One region of the Microaerobacter geothermalis genome, then DNA from elsewhere that is predicted to be linked to it. Evidence: predicted binding sites of a transcription regulator. Region 1 holds the regulator's gene; each other region holds the start of a gene.
What was found. The regulator Rex, encoded in region 1, represses fermentation and respiration genes when NADH is low (regulators of the CRP and FNR family bind a similar motif). The targets are predictions, from matches to a motif close to TTGTGAAATATTTCACAA.

Region 1 (5,690 bases):
TTCGATGGTGATTAATTTTGGGTGCTGTTCTGTCAAATACTTGGCTAAAAAGTTTCCTACTTTTCTCGTCTGTTCATAACTGTATCCCTTTTTGATCGGAATATAGATTTGCACCCCAGTAGCCCCTGATGTTTTAATAATACTTTCCAATTTTAATTGATCCAGCACATCTTTCATCAAAAAAGCGACTTCAACTACCTTTGAAAAATCTTCAACAGAAGGGTCGATATCAATCACTAATTCTGTTGGATAATCTTCACCAACCCGGTTAAAAGACACGTGAAGTTCAATACAGGCCTGATTGGCAAGCCATACCATCGTTGGAAGGTCATTAGCCAGGATGTAATTTACTCCCCCTTCCTGATTGGTTTCAATCCAGGAAGGAGCATGATTAGGAATGTTCTTCTGATAAAAGCTTTTCCCTTCAATTCCGTCCGGAAAGCGAATCGTGGTCAAGTGCCGGTTTTTTATATAAGGAAGGATGAAAGGGGCAACAAGTGTATAATATCGGATCATATCCGCCTTGGTTATCCCTTCTTCCCTCCAAAGCGCTTTATTTAAATTGGTCAGGGTTAATTCTTTCCCTTCTACCATTACTTTTTGTTCCATGTGGGATCACCGCCAATCCTGTGATTGAAAAATGCAGGTCTCCGGATGAATATCTACAAAAGCCTGTATGATTGGCTGTCTGAGAGTGCGCCCTCTCGTCCATTCGGAAAATTGTATCTTGGCTGTCATATCCGGTTTAACCCAAACAGTCTCCTTCAACCTTTCAGGCCTGTTTGCAAATGGCCGTTCTTTTATAATCAGTGGTTTTACCCTTTCGGTTAACTCACACCATTCCGACCTTTTCAACTTTCCGGTACCGGCATGTCCGATATACCACAGCTGGCCTTTTTCGTCATATAGTCCAAGTAATACTGCGTTTACACATCCTTCCCGAAGGGTTGCCCCTCCGACAACGGCAATCAGCTCCCTATAGTTCTTTATTTTCTGCCATCGCTGGTCTTTTCCGCCGATCAAATACGTGCTGTCCAAATCCTTAGTTACAATCCCTTCCATTTTATGCTCTTTCACGACGTCGAACAACGTTTGACCATCAGAGTGGGAGGATACCAGCTGAACGTGATCATTGGGAACAATCGATTTTGCAAGGATTTCCATCCTATCTTTCAATGGGCGGTCATTTACCCATTTTCCGTTATAATAAACCACATCAAAGATCATATAAGTGACAGGCACCAGCTTCCTGACCTGCTCTACCCGTTCCATCCGCCGGATACCATCCCGCCTCATCACCTCATGAAAAGACGGTTTCCCGTCTAACCCTAAGGCAATGACTTCCCCGTCTAGAATAATAGTCTGAGCTGTACAATAGGATTTGATATCCGTTAATTCGGGATAGTGAAAGGTTCGTTCTGCTTTTTTTCGATTAAAGAGCCGTACTTTCTTGCCGTCATCATAAGCAATTACACGAACTCCATCCCACTTCACTTGGGCAATCCATTGGTTTCCTTGAGGTACATGATCTGACCTCTTGGGCTCAAAAGGTATGATTGGCTTAATATCTTCTTTCATATGGTTGCTTTCTCTTTGGCTGCTTTTCTTCTTGGACCCCCAGCTTTCTTTTTCTTTGCAGGTTTGGTGGCTTCTAGACTGGCTTGAAGAGCGTCCATAAGATCAATGACATTTCTTCTAGGTGCAACAGGGGCTGCTACTATTTCTTCCCCTTCCATTTTCTTTTGAATCAATTCTTGCAGGCTTTCCCTGTACTTATCCTTATATCTTGTTGGATCAAAAGGAGCTGCCAAGTTTTCAATTAACTGAATAGCCATCTTCAATTCATTTTCGTTCAGCTTGGTTTCATCGGGCAGAGCGGGAAGTTGGGCAATGCCCCTTACCTCATCGGGGTAATAGATAGTTTCCAACACTATACAGTTTTCCAGCGTTCTGATAACAGCCAAACTTTCCCGATTTCTGATCGTGATTTTGGCCACTCCAATCTTTCCTGTTTCATTCATCGCCTTTCGCAAGAGGGCATAAGCTTTGTCGCCTGTTTCATTGGGAGAAAGGTAATAAGATTTGTCAAAGTATATTGGATCAATCTCTTCCAGATTAACAAAATCAAGGATTTCCACAGTCCTCTTCGTTTCAGGGGCGATCGCTTCCAACTCTTCCTCTTCAATGATGATAAAGCGACCGGGTTCATATTCGTACCCTTTGATAATCTCATCCCACCCCACTTCCCGGTCGCATGTCGAACAGGTTCTTACATATTTGATTGGAGTCTTACATTTCTTATGCAGATACCGAAATTTGATATCCTTATCTTCGGTGGCGGCAAACATTTTTACCGGAATGTTCACCAATCCGAAACTAATCGAACCTTTCCACATGGTATGCATCTTTTTCACCCCGTTTTTATATACGATGTCTAACCGGCACCAAAACTACCGATGGAACTAAACATTCATGACCCAAAGGATCACAAGTTGATATCATTTTCAAATCAAAGAGCCCTCAAAAATATCCGGGTATTTCGATGATGGAAGCAATTTGAGGACTAGAGTTTCCTTTATTTTTGTCACAAATTAGGGAAATTATGATTTCTTAGCCGAAATAAAAAACCTTTCTGGAAAGAGTAACTTTCCAAAAAGGTCTTTTGGGATTGAAATTATTCCAGATAATAGGCCAAGCTGTGAAGCTCGGTCGTAAAATCAGCATGATGGATCCGGACTTTTCCAGTGTTTCTCAAACTGACCGGGGCAAAATTAAGGATTCCTTCAATCCCCGCTTCAACAAGTATTTCTGCTACTTTTTGGGCCTCGGGAGCAGGGACTGCAATGATCCCGACGCGGATTTTTTTCTCCTTCACGGTTTCAGGTATGGCTTCTACAGGAAGAATGGTCAACCCAGCAATTTTCGTTCCTATTTTTTGGGGATCTGCATCAAAAATGGCGACAATTTTCATATTATCCTTCTGATAAACATTATAATTACTTAATGCATGTCCTAAATGGCCAGCACCTACCAAGCATACATTAATGATCTGGTCCAATTTTAAAATCTGCTTGATTTTCTCTATGAGATACTGAACCTCGTAACCAATTCCTTTCCTTCCGAATTCGCCAAAATAAGCCAAGTCCTTTCTGATTTGAGCCGGATTAATGTCTAATTTTTGCCCCAATTCCTGAGATGAAACGGTTTTAATCCCCATATTTTGCAAATGGACAAGAAATCGCAAGTAAATGGGCAGACGGCGAATGACCGCCTCAGATATATTGACTGTTTTCATGAAAAAACCCCTTCCCAGCCACATTTTTCTAATCCCTATTTTTCTATATAGACGGAACTAAACATACATGACCCGCAGGGTCACAAATTGATATGAAAAGGTATTTTCATATCAAAGAATTCACTAAGGACTGCCTTCGAGTTCGTACGAAGCTGCAAGGCTAAAGAACGGAACCTAGCCCTCAAACTGACTCCACCTTTGAAATACCCAGATGTTTTTGAGGGCTCCGTTCATTAGACTTAAAGCGGACCTGAATCACTTCTTGCTCGAACTCGACTAGCGGACGTGTGAATCTTTGATATGAAAATAACATTTTCATATCAATTTGTGACCCGTAGGGTCATGTAAGTTTAGTTCCACATCTAAAGAATACGATAACTAATTTGAATTTTCCTTCTTTTCAACAATATAATCCTTTCCGTCACTAATAATGGAAACGGACCCATCTCTGGAAATTTGGTAAACATCCATCCATGATTCGTTTAAACGTTCCAAGACTTCTTCATTTCTTTCAAACGTTTCTACCGCGGGAAAAACAACGGCCATAAAGGCATCCACTTCCTGCAAAAATTCAGGGGTAGAGGATTGAATACTACCCATATCAGAAACTTTTAGTATACTTGACTTAAGATCATACTTTTCTACCAATTTTTTTTCCGTATCTTCATCAATACCACTTGTAAAAAGAATTGATACTTCTCCATGAATCAGTTGAAATACCAGGGAATTTCCTTGGGGATTATTGGAATACGGTTCATCCGGACTTAAGATTTTTATTTTCACGTTATTGGCAATGTTTATGATATCCTCTGCAAATAAAGCTTTCTTTTCAATTTCTGGGGTAAAACCAATTTTTCCCATGATATCTTTTTTAAACAGTTCAGCATACATGATTTTCTTGATTGGCCACTTTTTTAATAATACAACGATATTTCCAGTATACTCCTCTGAATCGTTTGTCGCAATCAATATGTCTATTTCACTTACACGATTTCTGATCAATTCCTCGATAAGTTGATTTTCATAGCCTTTAGTACCAGTATCAATCAGCATCGTGAATCCATCATCCATTTGAACCAGAGTCGCTTCTCCTCTCCCCACATCGAGAAAAGTTACTTTCATTTCCCCAAAGGGGATCTGTTCTTGATTCTCTTTTACCGCTGATACAGTGGGTAAGTGGGAATCTATATTTCCGCGTCCTGCCAATAAGAATATGACAAGAATTAAAATATTTCCAAATATTATTTTTTTCAAGCCTTTTCATCCTTTCATAAGATGTGCTCTGATAATACCATATGATATAAGCGAAAAAAAACGATGGGATTTTTCTATCCCATCGTCATTAATTTCTCCCATTCCTGTATCGCCTCTGAAAAGCGCTTCATTTGATAATAACAGTATCCCTTGAAAAGATATCCTTCCCTTATATTCGGGTCTTTCTGCACTGTATCTGAAAAGAGCTGCAGGGCATCTTCAAGGAATCCCTGCTGAAGTTTAATCTTCCCATATTGCAGTAAAACCAGTGGGTGGGATTCTAATGTTTGATCTGATAGTGAATGAATGAACTCTTCCGCCTCCTTCAGGAGACCCATTTTCAGGTAAATCATAATTTTTGCAGCAAAAGCCAAGGAAAGGTTTGGTTGAAGATTGATCAATTTCTCCATTACCTTCATCGCATGATGAAAATCGTTCATTTGAAATAAAATCCATCCATATGAAAAAAGAATATCTTCATCTCTTGGATTTAAACTGATTGCTTTCTTCATGATTAAAACACCTGTTTCTTTATTTCCCAATAACCATGCATGCCAGCCCAAATAATGATGCGCCGTTGGATTACCCGGATCAATTTCCACCCACTTTTGAGACAAAAAAGAAGCCAGTTGATAATTTTTCTTGTCGGAAAAATATAATATGGCTCTTTTTAATAGATATGGATCACAAATTTCCTTTAATAATTGATTCCATAATCCATTCACATATTTATGCTGACCCAAAGCTTCATGAATGGAGATGAGAAGCATGTATCCTCCAAGGTCTTCCGGACAAATTTGGATAAACTGATCAACTTCCCTTAGGGCCGGATCATATTCTCTCATCAAAAATAACGTGAGGGCTTTGTTATACAAGGACTCCGCATTGTTATTCAGAATCTCTTCAGCCTTGGAAAAATGAAATAATGCTTCTTCAAATTGTTGTTTTTGTCCGTATATACAGCCCAGTGCATTATGGGTAAAACCTTGTATTTTCTCATCATTTGAGGTTTGATGCAATATTGTGAAATGTCGCAAAGCTTCTACTGTTTGCTCAATAAGTAAATAGCTATAGGCCAAATACAATCTAGCCAGTTCTAATTCTGGCCAATCCTGAACCACTTCTTCCAGATACTTAATTG
Region 2 (5,690 bases), on a different contig from region 1:
AATACTCAATTTTTTCCTTTGGAACTCCGGAAATTTCCTCTGCCTTTTCAAGGGTATATTCGGAAACCAGTTCCTTATACTCTTCAAAGGTTATTTTTTCCGGTTTGTCATTAAATGAAAAACCATCTTCCAATCCATATCCGATATTGGTTAGCCCCTTCTTAAAGACCACGTGATCCTTTATAAAAGCTTCGTTTACCATACCGTTTTGGATAATGTAATTACAAATCGCATTGGCGATGGCCAAATCGGATTGCGGAATAAATTCCAAAAATTCGTCTGCCGTTTCTGTGGTTCTGGTATAACGGGTACCCAAATCAACATGAATGACTCCCGGTGTACTAATCTTTCGAGCCGTAACCCTGGAGTAAAGAATAGGATGCTGCTCTGCCATATTGGCTCCCCAGGTAACAAAAACATCGGCATTTTCAATATCCTCATACACCCCCGGTGGTTCATCGGAGCCAAAAGTGGTCATAAATCCTGTAACCGCACTGGCCATACACAGTCTGGCGTTGGGATCGATATTATTATTTAACAATCCGGCCTTCCATAGTTTTACAGCTGCATACCCTTCCTGAACATACATCTGACCAGATCCCCAGAAAGCAATTCCCCTCTGTCCATACTTGTCCTTTGCTTCCTTTAGTTTGTTTGCCACCAAATCCAGGGCTTCTTCCCAAGTGGCCTCACGGAATCCTTCCATTGTACCTTTTTTGCTTACATCTTCACGAATCAATGGTTTGGTTAAACGATCCTTGCCAAATAAAATTTTGGAAACAAAATACCCCTTTACACAATTTAATCCTCTGTTTACAGGATTCTCTGGATCCCCCTGATTGGCAACTACTTTTCCATCCTTTACCCCAACCAGAATTCCACATCCCGTTCCACAAAAGCGACAAGTGGCTTTTCTCCATTCATCGGGCTCTACTGTTTTTATCACCTCTTGGGGAATGGGTTCTGAATTCCCGACTGGGGCTCCCGTCTCTTTCTTGCTGCATCCCGCTGCAGCAAGGGTTGCTGATACAGCAGCTGCCTTAAGTAAACTTCTTCTCGATATTTTCATACACTTAAACCTCCTTATCTTTGAATAAATTGAATTTAGAAATGTCACATTTTTGTGACGGGAGTGCGTTTTAATACATCCGTTTGTTTATTCCCGGATTGTTTGTTTCCCGTAAAGCGGAATCCAATCTCTATTGCATCGGTCGGACATATATCTGAACAGGCACCGCATAAACTGCAATCCCCATCTTTCACTATGTGTATTTTTTTAGTAATGGCCTCTTCAAGAATGACCGGGTCAGCAAAGCATACAGCCTGGCACTTTCTGCAGGTCACACATTTTTCTGGATTTACCCTTACACGAAACAGACCAAATTTGCCAATGCTGTGATAGAACCCGCCTAGTGGACAAAAATATCTGCACCATCCTCTTTTTGAGACCAACAAATCAAACAGGGTAATCGCTATCAATAGAAAAATGCCAATTCCCCAAAGAAAAAGTATATTGCGCATCACATTATTCGTTGGAGTAAACAGTTCATATACCGGAATTCCTGCTGCAAATGAAAGAATCAAAATGAAAACCATCCATTTGATTTTTGTCGTTCTTTGAAACTTTTTATCGGGAAGTGTCATGAATTTACGGAGCTTATCTGTAGTCTCTAATATGGTATTAACCGGACAGACCCAACTGCAGAACACCCTGCCGCTCAACAAGAAATATAAGGAAAAAATAATAAAAGCAGAGCTGATATATTCCCAATGGATCGCCTTAGAAGCTAACGTAACCTGAAGGGCAGCAAAGGGATCCGATAATTCGATACCAAAAATCTCTGATGACGCCAAAGAACCATGAAACTGAATGAATGGAGTAATTTCTTGTCCGGGAACCGTGTTCCATGTCAGCAGAAGGGGAGATAAAAACAACAATAAGATGAATATCTGTACACTTCTTCTTATGAGGACCCACTTTTTCACTCCCATAAATGCTTCCTCCACAATTCCCTTGGTTTCACTTGTATGGCAACAGGATTATCCACGACACAAACATGTTCACAAATTCCGCATCCCACACATTTATCCGTATAAACAACCGGTCCAAAGACAGAATGTGTCGGGTCATTATGCCTTAAGGAAAATTCTAGGGTAATAGCTTCATCGATAAAGGGACAGTTTCGGTAACATACTTCACAACGAATCCCTTGCCAGGCAATACAATATGTTTTGCTAATCACCGCTTCACCCATATTCACATCAGGCCTTACTTTGATTCCGGATAAAGCTCCGGTTGGACAGGCCTCCACACAGGGAAAATCTTCACACAATCGGCACGGACTTTCCCTGGCATGAATGTACGGAGTGCCTAAACCTATTCCAAATTCCGGGCCGGCCATTAATATCGCATCATAGGGACAAGCTTGATTGCATTTCCCGCATCGTGAACATAAGGCCAAAAATTCATCCTCTTCTGCCGCTCCCGGCGGTCTTAAAGCCGGTTTAGATGCCCCTTTCATTACCCTCAACAATTCGTAAGATGCAATTCCTCCGATTAACCACTTGATCCCACTTACCATCCCCCCTATTCCAGACAACTTTCTCACCTTCATTTCGTACTCATTTCGTCAGTTTATTACTTAATTCAAATCTATTCGTCCATCCATACCCCCACTGTGACATATATCACACATTTTAATCACAATTTTGAAAATTTTTTGTCTAATTTGTAGCAATTGTGAACAAATTGAGTTAATATTAATAATTTTAGTTTTTATCCATACAAAAAAGCATGGACGATTTGTCCATGCTTTTTTGTGCTTATTTTCATTGTTTATTGCGAATGATTTACGCTTGGTCATTGACCTTACATCATGTCCATGCCGCCCATGCCACCTGGCATACCTGCAGGAGCTTTTTCTGGTTCTGGTTTATCAGCAACCACTGCTTCAGTAGTTAAGAACATTGCAGCGACGGAAGCAGCATTTTGCAATGCGGAACGGGTTACTTTTGCAGGGTCAACAATACCTGCTTCCATCATATTTACCCATTCTCCAGTAGCAGCATTAAATCCGACTCCGATATCTTCTTTCTTCAACCGCTCTACAATAACAGAACCTTCTAACCCTGCATTGGCAGCAATTTGACGAACAGGCTCTTCAAGTGCACGAAGGACAATATTGACACCAGTTTTTTCGTCTCCGGAGGCTTCAATCTTTTGAACCGCAGAAACCACGTTCACCAGAGCTGTTCCTCCACCGGATACAATTCCCTCTTCAACAGCTGCACGCGTAGAGTTCAAAGCATCTTCAATGCGAAGCTTCTTCTCTTTTAACTCAGTTTCCGTAGCAGCACCAACCTTGATTACCGCTACACCACCAGCTAATTTAGCTAATCTTTCTTGAAGCTTTTCTCTATCAAATTCTGATGTGGTATCTTCAATTTGCTGACGGATTTGGTTAACCCTTGCACCAATTTTTGAGCGATCTCCGGCACCTTCAACAATGGTGGTGTTTTCTTTGGTCACTACTACTTTCCCAGCGCGACCCAATTGGTCAACGGTAGCAGACTTTAATTCCAGTCCCAAATCTTCAGTAATTACCTGACCACCGGTTAAGATCGCGATATCCTCAAGCATGGCTTTGCGGCGGTCACCAAATCCAGGAGCCTTCACAGCTACGGCATTAAAGGTTCCGCGGAGTTTGTTCACTACTAAAGTAGCAAGGGCTTCACCCTCCACATCTTCAGCAATGAGCAATAATGGCTTGCCCAATTGGACAACTTTTTCAAGAACAGGAAGAATTTCTTGGATGTTAGAAATCTTCTTATCGGTAATTAAGATATATGGATTTTCCAATACCGCTTCCATTTTGTCGGTATCAGTAATCATGTACGGAGAGACATATCCCCTGTCAAACTGCATTCCTTCCACAACTTCCAGTTCAGTGACAAAACCTTTGGACTCTTCTACGGTAATGACTCCGTCATTTCCTACTTTATCCATCGCTTCAGCAATTAATTGACCCACTTCATCGTCTCCTGAAGAAATGGCGGCAACTTGTGCGATTGAAGCTTTTCCTTCAATAGGCTTCGCTATGTTTTTAATTTCAGAAACAGCTGCTTGAACCGCTTTCTCAATACCTTTGCGGATCACCATAGGATTAGCACCAGCAGTCACGTTCTTTAATCCTTCACGGATCATGGCTTGGGCCAGAACCGTAGCGGTTGTTGTTCCGTCTCCGGCTACATCATTGGTTTTTGTCGCTACTTCTTTCACCAGTTGAGCTCCCATGTTTTCAAACGCATCTTCAAGTTCAATTTCCTTGGCAATGGTAACTCCATCGTTGGTAATAAGAGGAGAACCAAATTTCTTTTCCAATACAACATTTCGTCCCTTAGGTCCAAGGGTTACTTTAACCGCATTTGCCAATGCATCCACTCCGCGAAGCATCGCTCTGCGCGCATCTTCACTAAACTTAATTTCTTTTGCCATCTTTATTAAACCCTCCCTATAATGTTGTCATCATTCAACATATGTGTCGCAATCCTCAGTAATTCTTAAGTAAAGTCTTACAATATGGCTAAAATGTCACTTTCACGCATGATTAATACTTCTTTTCCTTGGTATTTCACTTCTGTTCCGGCATATTTGGAGAAAATCACCCGATCTCCCTCTTTCACTTCAAGGGGAATTTTTTCTCCATTTTCATAGCGGCCGCTTCCCACAGCAATGATTTTTCCTTCTTGGGGCTTCTCCTTGGCTGTATCTGGAAGAACGATTCCGCTTGCCGTAGTTTCTTCTTTGGCAATAGGTTCAACAACAACACGATCACCTAGTGGCTTTAACACAGCAAATACCCTCCTTGACAATTCATTCTTAATTTTTGAAGTATTGTTAGCACTCGATTAAGGAGAGTGCTAACAATACATATCATATACATTTTTTTCTTATTTTGCAACCCACTTTAGAAAAAAAATGCCCAAAAAACAGTATATCCTATTTAAAGCCTTTATACACTTTCCTCATTCTTTTTTACTCTGGCCCTCCCTTTGATTTTTACTCATTTACAAAAAGAAAAATGCCCTTAAAACAAAGGGCATTCCTATGAAGGATATCCTTTTTCCCATTCTTCAAGGGCTTTTAACCTTCTTCGATACACCACCTTGGAGAGCCATACGCTTAATTCATATAAAACAAGAAGTGGAATGGTTACCAAAACATCAGAGATGATTTCCGGAGGTGTGATGGTCACCGCAACGACGACCAGAATAAAATAAGCCACTCTTCTCAACTTGATTAGCTTGTCTGGATGGATGATGTCCAATCGGGTCAACAACATGACCACCAAAGGCATTTCAAAAAGAAAGCCGAACGGAAGCACAATATTAAACATAAAGCCAAAGTATTGAGCCAGTCCGTATACTTCCTGTGCCCCTATCCCTTTGGCGATATTTGACATAAATCCAACGACCATAGGAAACAAAATATAGTATCCGAAAAAGATTCCCACGATAAATAATAAAAGAGAAAAAGGAAGAAAAATTGCAATGACTCTCTTCTCATCCGGCAGCAATGCTGGTGACACAAACCTCCACAAGTGAAAAAGAAAAAATGGTACCGTTAAAACAATACTGATCACGAAGGCTATTTGAATATATATACGAAGAGCATCAGATAACCCAAATAC
Region 3 (5,690 bases), on a different contig from region 1:
GGTAACCGTTGGAGCTAATTTTCCACTTCCAACATAGTATTTTCCATCAGGAGTCACATCAACACCATGGGGGCTCTTAGATACAGGTACCAAAAATACATAACCGGGATTTTTCACCGGATCAAATACTTTGGCCCCGCCAATTTCTTCAAAATTGCCATTGGCAACTTCCTTCTCAATTCCTCTCCAGTTTAAAACAACGATATAGTCACGGTCATTTTGAGATGCGCCCACTTCAATGGTTGTATATGCTTCTTCGGTGTTGTAGGTGGAAAGAACAGCCCATCCATCAGAAGATTTTTTACCGGCATCGGAAATATCATAGGACCATGGGGGCAGCATCACTTCCCAAGCTGTACTCAATTTTTCAGTTTTCTCATCAAAGGAAATGGCAGCAAGGACTCCTTTATATTTCTCTTTAAATTCTTTGACATCAGCATATTGTCCGTCAACTGGAGCCGCAAAACGGGATGGCATAAAGAAATATTCTGTATTCGGTGTTACGAAGGCTGCACAGTGTGGCCCCATTATATTAGGAATCGGACCAAGGATGTCTTTGGTTTGAAAAGTCTTCAAATCGATGACAGCCGCTCTGTTATTGGCATTATCATTGGCAAATAGCCACTTGCCGTCATATTCTCCATCGGTTTCAGAAATAGCGGGGTGATGTAGGTCTCCCCATGTATATCCACCCAACATTTCCTTGCTGTCCTTATCAAAACCATAACCAGTGGCTGATTCTGGAGTAAACACCGGAATAGTTCGAATCCTTCTCATGGAAGGTACGCCATACACATAAAGATTACCCGAATGACCTCCAGAGGCGAAAATATAATATTCATCCAACTGCCCAGGGGGTACATAGGTTTTTTCAGCCGCAGTATTGGCTGCCGTTGTAGAAGATGTAATATTATTCGTCACTTGATTTGGACTAACGAAAAAGATGCTTGCGATCAAAATTCCAACCAGCAACCCGGATACTAATGGGAATATCCAACCCTTTTTCTTTTCCATACTCACTTTTCCCTCCCATTTGGGTTTTTCACTTGCATTTCTACCATTATTTTTCTACTTCACTAAGCAATTTTACAATCGTGTTCTTCTCTTCTTCTGTTAACTGAATAGCTGAACTTAATACAGCAGACATAACCACACTATCGGGTTTATCCAGAAAAGCTTTTAAGTCTTTTCCATAGGCACTTTCCACATGTTCCACAGCACCAGATAAATCAGGTCCCTGTTTTCCTCCAGTTAATCCATATGCATTAACAGAATGGCAGGTCGTGCATCCCTTGTCGGCAAAAATTTGAGCTTCAGGCACCGTAGCTTTTTGTGCCACTTCCGTTGCTGATTCTTTAGCCGGTTCTTCTTTTGCCGGTTCTGTTTTTTCTGCAGGCTGTTCATTTACTACCTGAGTGGTTGTCTGAGTATCCTTACCGATATACTGACCTAACCCCACAGTAACGACTAAGCCTACAATGAGTCCAATGGCAAAAAATCCAAGCCATCTACCCACTCTCTTCACCCCCCCAAAAAAGTAGTATATTAAATTCACTTAAAGTAGCACCAATGTATCATCTTTTCGATACTGTAGCAGTACTACTTCAGTACAAAAAATAGTAGCACCTTAAACAAAAAGTTTAAATATATTTGTATCAATGTTCACAATATATTCATCATTTGAATTAATTACAAATAAAGTATCCTTTTGTTTTTGCATGCATTCACCGGTATTGGATCGTCATCAAAGAAAGCGATATATCAGCTTCAATTCTAATATTAAATACCGGTTTTTAATAAAAGTGTGATATATATCACATTGGTGATGGTGTTCACAATTTGTTCATAAACTATAGAGAAACTATTTTCTTTTCTTAAATAGTGAAAACTCACCCTATCAATAACAAATGGGTATATCCATTGGAATATACCCATTTCCCATTTTGACCTTTTTTTGAACTTTTATGATTTAACTTTATTATAGATCTGGAATTAAAGATTTACACGTCCGCTTGTCGAGTTCTTCAGGAAGTAATTCAGATCCGCTTCAAAGTCTAAAGAACGGAGCCCTCAAAAACATCTGGGTATTTCAAAGGTGGAGTCAGTTTGAGGGCTAATTCCCGTTCTTTAGCTTCTTCGCTTAGAACAAACTCGAAGGCTGTCCGTATAAATTCTTTTATTCCGTCTATATAGCTAATAAGAAAGGGCTCGCCAATCGGCGAGTTTTCTTTATAAGCTATCTTTGTATCCCTTGGGGATGTAAGTGCAGAATGGCTCACTTTCCAAATAATCTCCTGACATGGCATAAGCCCTAGCCCTAGACCCACCGCAGATATTTCTATATTCGCAAACTCCGCATTTTCCTTTAAATCCACTGGGATTTCTTAGTGCCTGAAATACGGGGGAATCCCTGTAAATGGAAGATAAACTTTGTTCCCTTACATTTCCGCAGTTAATAGGAAGTAGGCCACTGGGATAAACATCTCCAATATGGGATATGAAAACAAATCCATTCCCATCATTCACCCCTTTCGGAGCTCTTCCCAGTCCGTCTTTTGTATGCTGTTTACCCGTCATCACTTCAGAAAAGGTACGTTCAACCCCAGGGTTTTCTTCTTTCTTGCGCTGCAATACAACTCGTCTGTAATGTTGAGCCGCCGTTGTTTTAATGTCAAAGGGAACCCGTTTGCTTAAATCGTATAACCAGTTAAAAACCTGTTCATGCTGCACGGGTGAAATCATGTCTCCTTCCTTCCCCCTTCCTGTCGGGACAAGGAAAAAAACACTCCACAACACGGTGCCCATATCTTCCAGTTTTTGAGCAATGTTGTCCAAATCATCAATATTGTATCTGGAAACCGTTGTATTAATTTGTAATGGAATTTCCAATTCTTTCAAATATTGAATCGCTTTCATCGTTAAATCAAAGGAACCGCTCGTCCCGCGAAAACGGTCATGGATTTCGGCAGTGGAGCCATCTAAACTGAAGGCCCATCTTGAAAGTCCCACTTCCTTCGCCCGCTCAATGGCTTTTTTCGTTACCTTGGGAGTGGCACTTGGAGTCATTGACACCCTTAAACCGATGTCGATGGCATATTTGGCCAAATCATAAATATCTTCTCTCATAAGGGGGTCTCCACCGGTAAATACTAGGAGGGGATAATCCATGGCAGCAATTTCGTTCAGCAACTTCTTTCCTTCTTCAAAGGTAAGCTCCCTGGGGTCTCTATTATATTGTGCTTCCGCTCGGCAATGGAGGCATTTGAGGGCACACGCCCTCGTCACTTCCCAAATCGCAATAAAAGGAGACTGATTATAATCTCTGTTTCTATTTACACCCTTTATATCAGGAAACTCTTCTTGACCATCAAAAAAAATATTAGACATATCCAGACGACCTCCTTTTTACACTATTTTAATGTGAAAAAATTCATCAAACTATGACATAAATCACAGATGATTCTCGCAAGTTATTTTACACTATGATTAAACAATGTTTCTATGTTACTTAACTAAGGAACACCCAAGGAGGTGATATTAGCTGGAACCTGTGCTTGATTTTCTGAAAAGATTACCAATTTGTAAAGAATTAAGCCATGAAGACGTGGAGCGCATCGCCCAACTCACCACACCGCAGGAATATAAAAAAAGGCGGCAGGTTTTTTTGGAAGGTGATCCTTGTACCCATCTTTTTTTCGTCCAAACCGGTCTGATCAAAATTTACCGGATTGATGATAAGGGAAGGGAGCAGATTTTATCCTTTATTCCAAAGGGGGACCTATTCCCCCATACCGGTCTTTTCTTCAAGGAAACCTATCCGGCTAATGCCGAGGTTCTGGAAGACGCTGTTCTTTTATCTTTTCCGCTACTATCTTACCAGAAACTGATGGCGGAAATTCCTCAATTATCGGTCAATGTGACAAAAATTTTGGGGAACAAAATTTTGATGCTACAGCGCCGGGTCACAGAACTTACCCACAAAGATGCGGTACAACGAACAATCTCCGCATTTATTCATTTGGCCATTGATCATGGTAAAAGAAACGATAATCAAGTCACTTTACAGCTAAATGTGACCAACCAGGAGATTGCCGACATGATCGGCATATCTCGGGAAACGGTAAGCCGAACCTTAAACCAGCTAAAGAAGATGGGAAAAATCGATATTCGAAACGGTCAATATATTATTTATGATATTGAGGATTTAAAAGAGATCAATTAAAAATGAAACGATCTAACGTATTGGAGGAATGATCATGGAACAAAAGAATGTTGTTGAACTAGATGTGCGTCCGCTATTAAGGGAGAAAAAAGAACCCTTTCAAGTGATTATGGAAACCGTAAGTCAGCTAAAACCAGAAGATACCTTTATCCTGCATGCCATCTTTAATCCGGTCCCCCTTTTGGGAGTGATGAAAAGCAAGGGCTATGATTCTAAGGTAGAGCAACTGGAAGAGGATCACTTTGTAATTACCTTTACAAAGGCAGGGTAAGATGATGGCTCATTATGTTTTGGATAACCGGGGCTTAACCCCACCGGAGCCGATGATTAGGACTTTACAAAAATTGGATGAAATCAATGCAGGAGATACTTTAACCATTATAAATGACAGACAGCCGATGTTTTTGTATCCGGAATTGGATGAAAGAGGCCATACCCATGAAACGGAAAAACAGGAGGATGGCAGCTTTAAAATTACCATTACGAAAAGAGGGTAAATGATGATGTTTCCAGCTGCTTCATCAGCAAATTCCCCAGATATAAAATTGCCGCTTAAGTTTCTGGTGACCGGAGTCATCGCCTTTTTCCTTTTAAATTTTCTGTTCTTCTGGGCAATTCCCGCCTTTGGCACCGGCAATTTTCGAGGGCCTGTGATGTGGACAGTTGCCCACCTTACCCTCCTTGGTTGGGGAACCATGATTGCCATGGGGGCCATGTATCAGTTGGTCACTGTGGCTTTTCAAGTCCCTTTATACAGTGAAAAATTAGGCACAATCCAATATTATATTTATACCATCGGGGTCCTTGGACTTTTATGGGGATTTTTTTCGTTTAACCCTTTCATCCTTAATTTATTTGGTTTCCTCGCCTTTCTAGGGGCACTGTTGTTTATCTACAACATATTTAAAACGATTGGGAAAATGAGCAAGCAGACCTATATTTCCGCCTTTGTTTTGTCGTCAGTCAGCTATCTTTTCCTAACCGTTTTATTAGGGCTGATCCTTGCACTAAATTTAAAATGGTCTTTTTTAGGCTCTTTGTACAATCGGTTATTTCCTATTCATATTCTTCTAGGTCTGATTGGTTGGTTTACCCTTTTGATCATCGGGTTTTCATTTAAGATGGTCCCTATGTTCACCCTATCCCATGGTTTTTCAGAGAAATGGCCCCGCTGGATCCTTACCCTATTCCATGGAGGGATTATTTCCACCTCTATATCCCTTATCTTGGAGGAGAAATTTTTTATCGTGATTGGCCTTATTCTGATTGCAGCAGCATTTTTCTTTTTCGCTGTCCATGTGAAGGGTATCATAAGTAAAAAAATGAAGAAAAAACTTGATATCGGAATAGAAACCTCACTTAAGGCCATCGTGATTGGTTTGATCCTTTTTATCCTCTTTCCTGTTTCATTGATATGGTATGGGGAAAACAAACTGATCCTCACCTTGATTTATTTGTTCATTTATGG

Region 2: the regulator Rex is predicted to act here: its motif matches at 2,677-2,694, upstream of L1765_RS14890 (4Fe-4S dicluster domain-containing protein).
Region 3: the regulator Rex is predicted to act here: its motif matches at 3,419-3,436, upstream of L1765_RS00390 (TIGR04053 family radical SAM/SPASM domain-containing protein).

The regions. Positions count from the first base shown of each region.
Region 1 covers NZ_JAKIHL010000006.1:52,606-58,295, forward strand. Annotated here, with positions in the region: gene ligD (non-homologous end-joining DNA ligase) at 1-609, opposite strand, end outside; gene L1765_RS04960 (ATP-dependent DNA ligase) at 616-1,578, opposite strand; gene ku (non-homologous end joining protein Ku) at 1,575-2,405, opposite strand; gene L1765_RS04970 (redox-sensing transcriptional repressor Rex) at 2,675-3,295, opposite strand; gene L1765_RS04975 (ComEC/Rec2 family competence protein) at 3,674-4,549, opposite strand; gene L1765_RS04980 (tetratricopeptide repeat protein) at 4,624-5,690, opposite strand, start outside.
Region 2 covers NZ_JAKIHL010000054.1:6,696-12,385, forward strand. Annotated here, with positions in the region: gene L1765_RS14880 (molybdopterin-dependent oxidoreductase) at 1-1,069, opposite strand, end outside; gene L1765_RS14885 (NapH/MauN family ferredoxin-type protein) at 1,114-1,992, opposite strand; gene L1765_RS14890 (4Fe-4S dicluster domain-containing protein) at 1,983-2,600, opposite strand; gene groL (chaperonin GroEL) at 2,870-4,495, opposite strand; gene groES (co-chaperone GroES) at 4,573-4,851, opposite strand; gene tatC (twin-arginine translocase subunit TatC) at 5,106-5,690, opposite strand, start outside.
Region 3 covers NZ_JAKIHL010000001.1:71,485-77,174, reverse strand. Annotated here, with positions in the region: gene nosZ (Sec-dependent nitrous-oxide reductase) at 1-1,014, opposite strand, end outside; gene L1765_RS16045 (c-type cytochrome) at 1,061-1,516, opposite strand; gene L1765_RS00390 (TIGR04053 family radical SAM/SPASM domain-containing protein) at 2,230-3,387, opposite strand; gene L1765_RS00385 (Crp/Fnr family transcriptional regulator) at 3,551-4,222, shown strand; gene L1765_RS00380 (DUF2249 domain-containing protein) at 4,257-4,493, shown strand; gene L1765_RS00375 (DUF2249 domain-containing protein) at 4,498-4,719, shown strand; gene L1765_RS00370 (hypothetical protein) at 4,723-5,690, shown strand, end outside.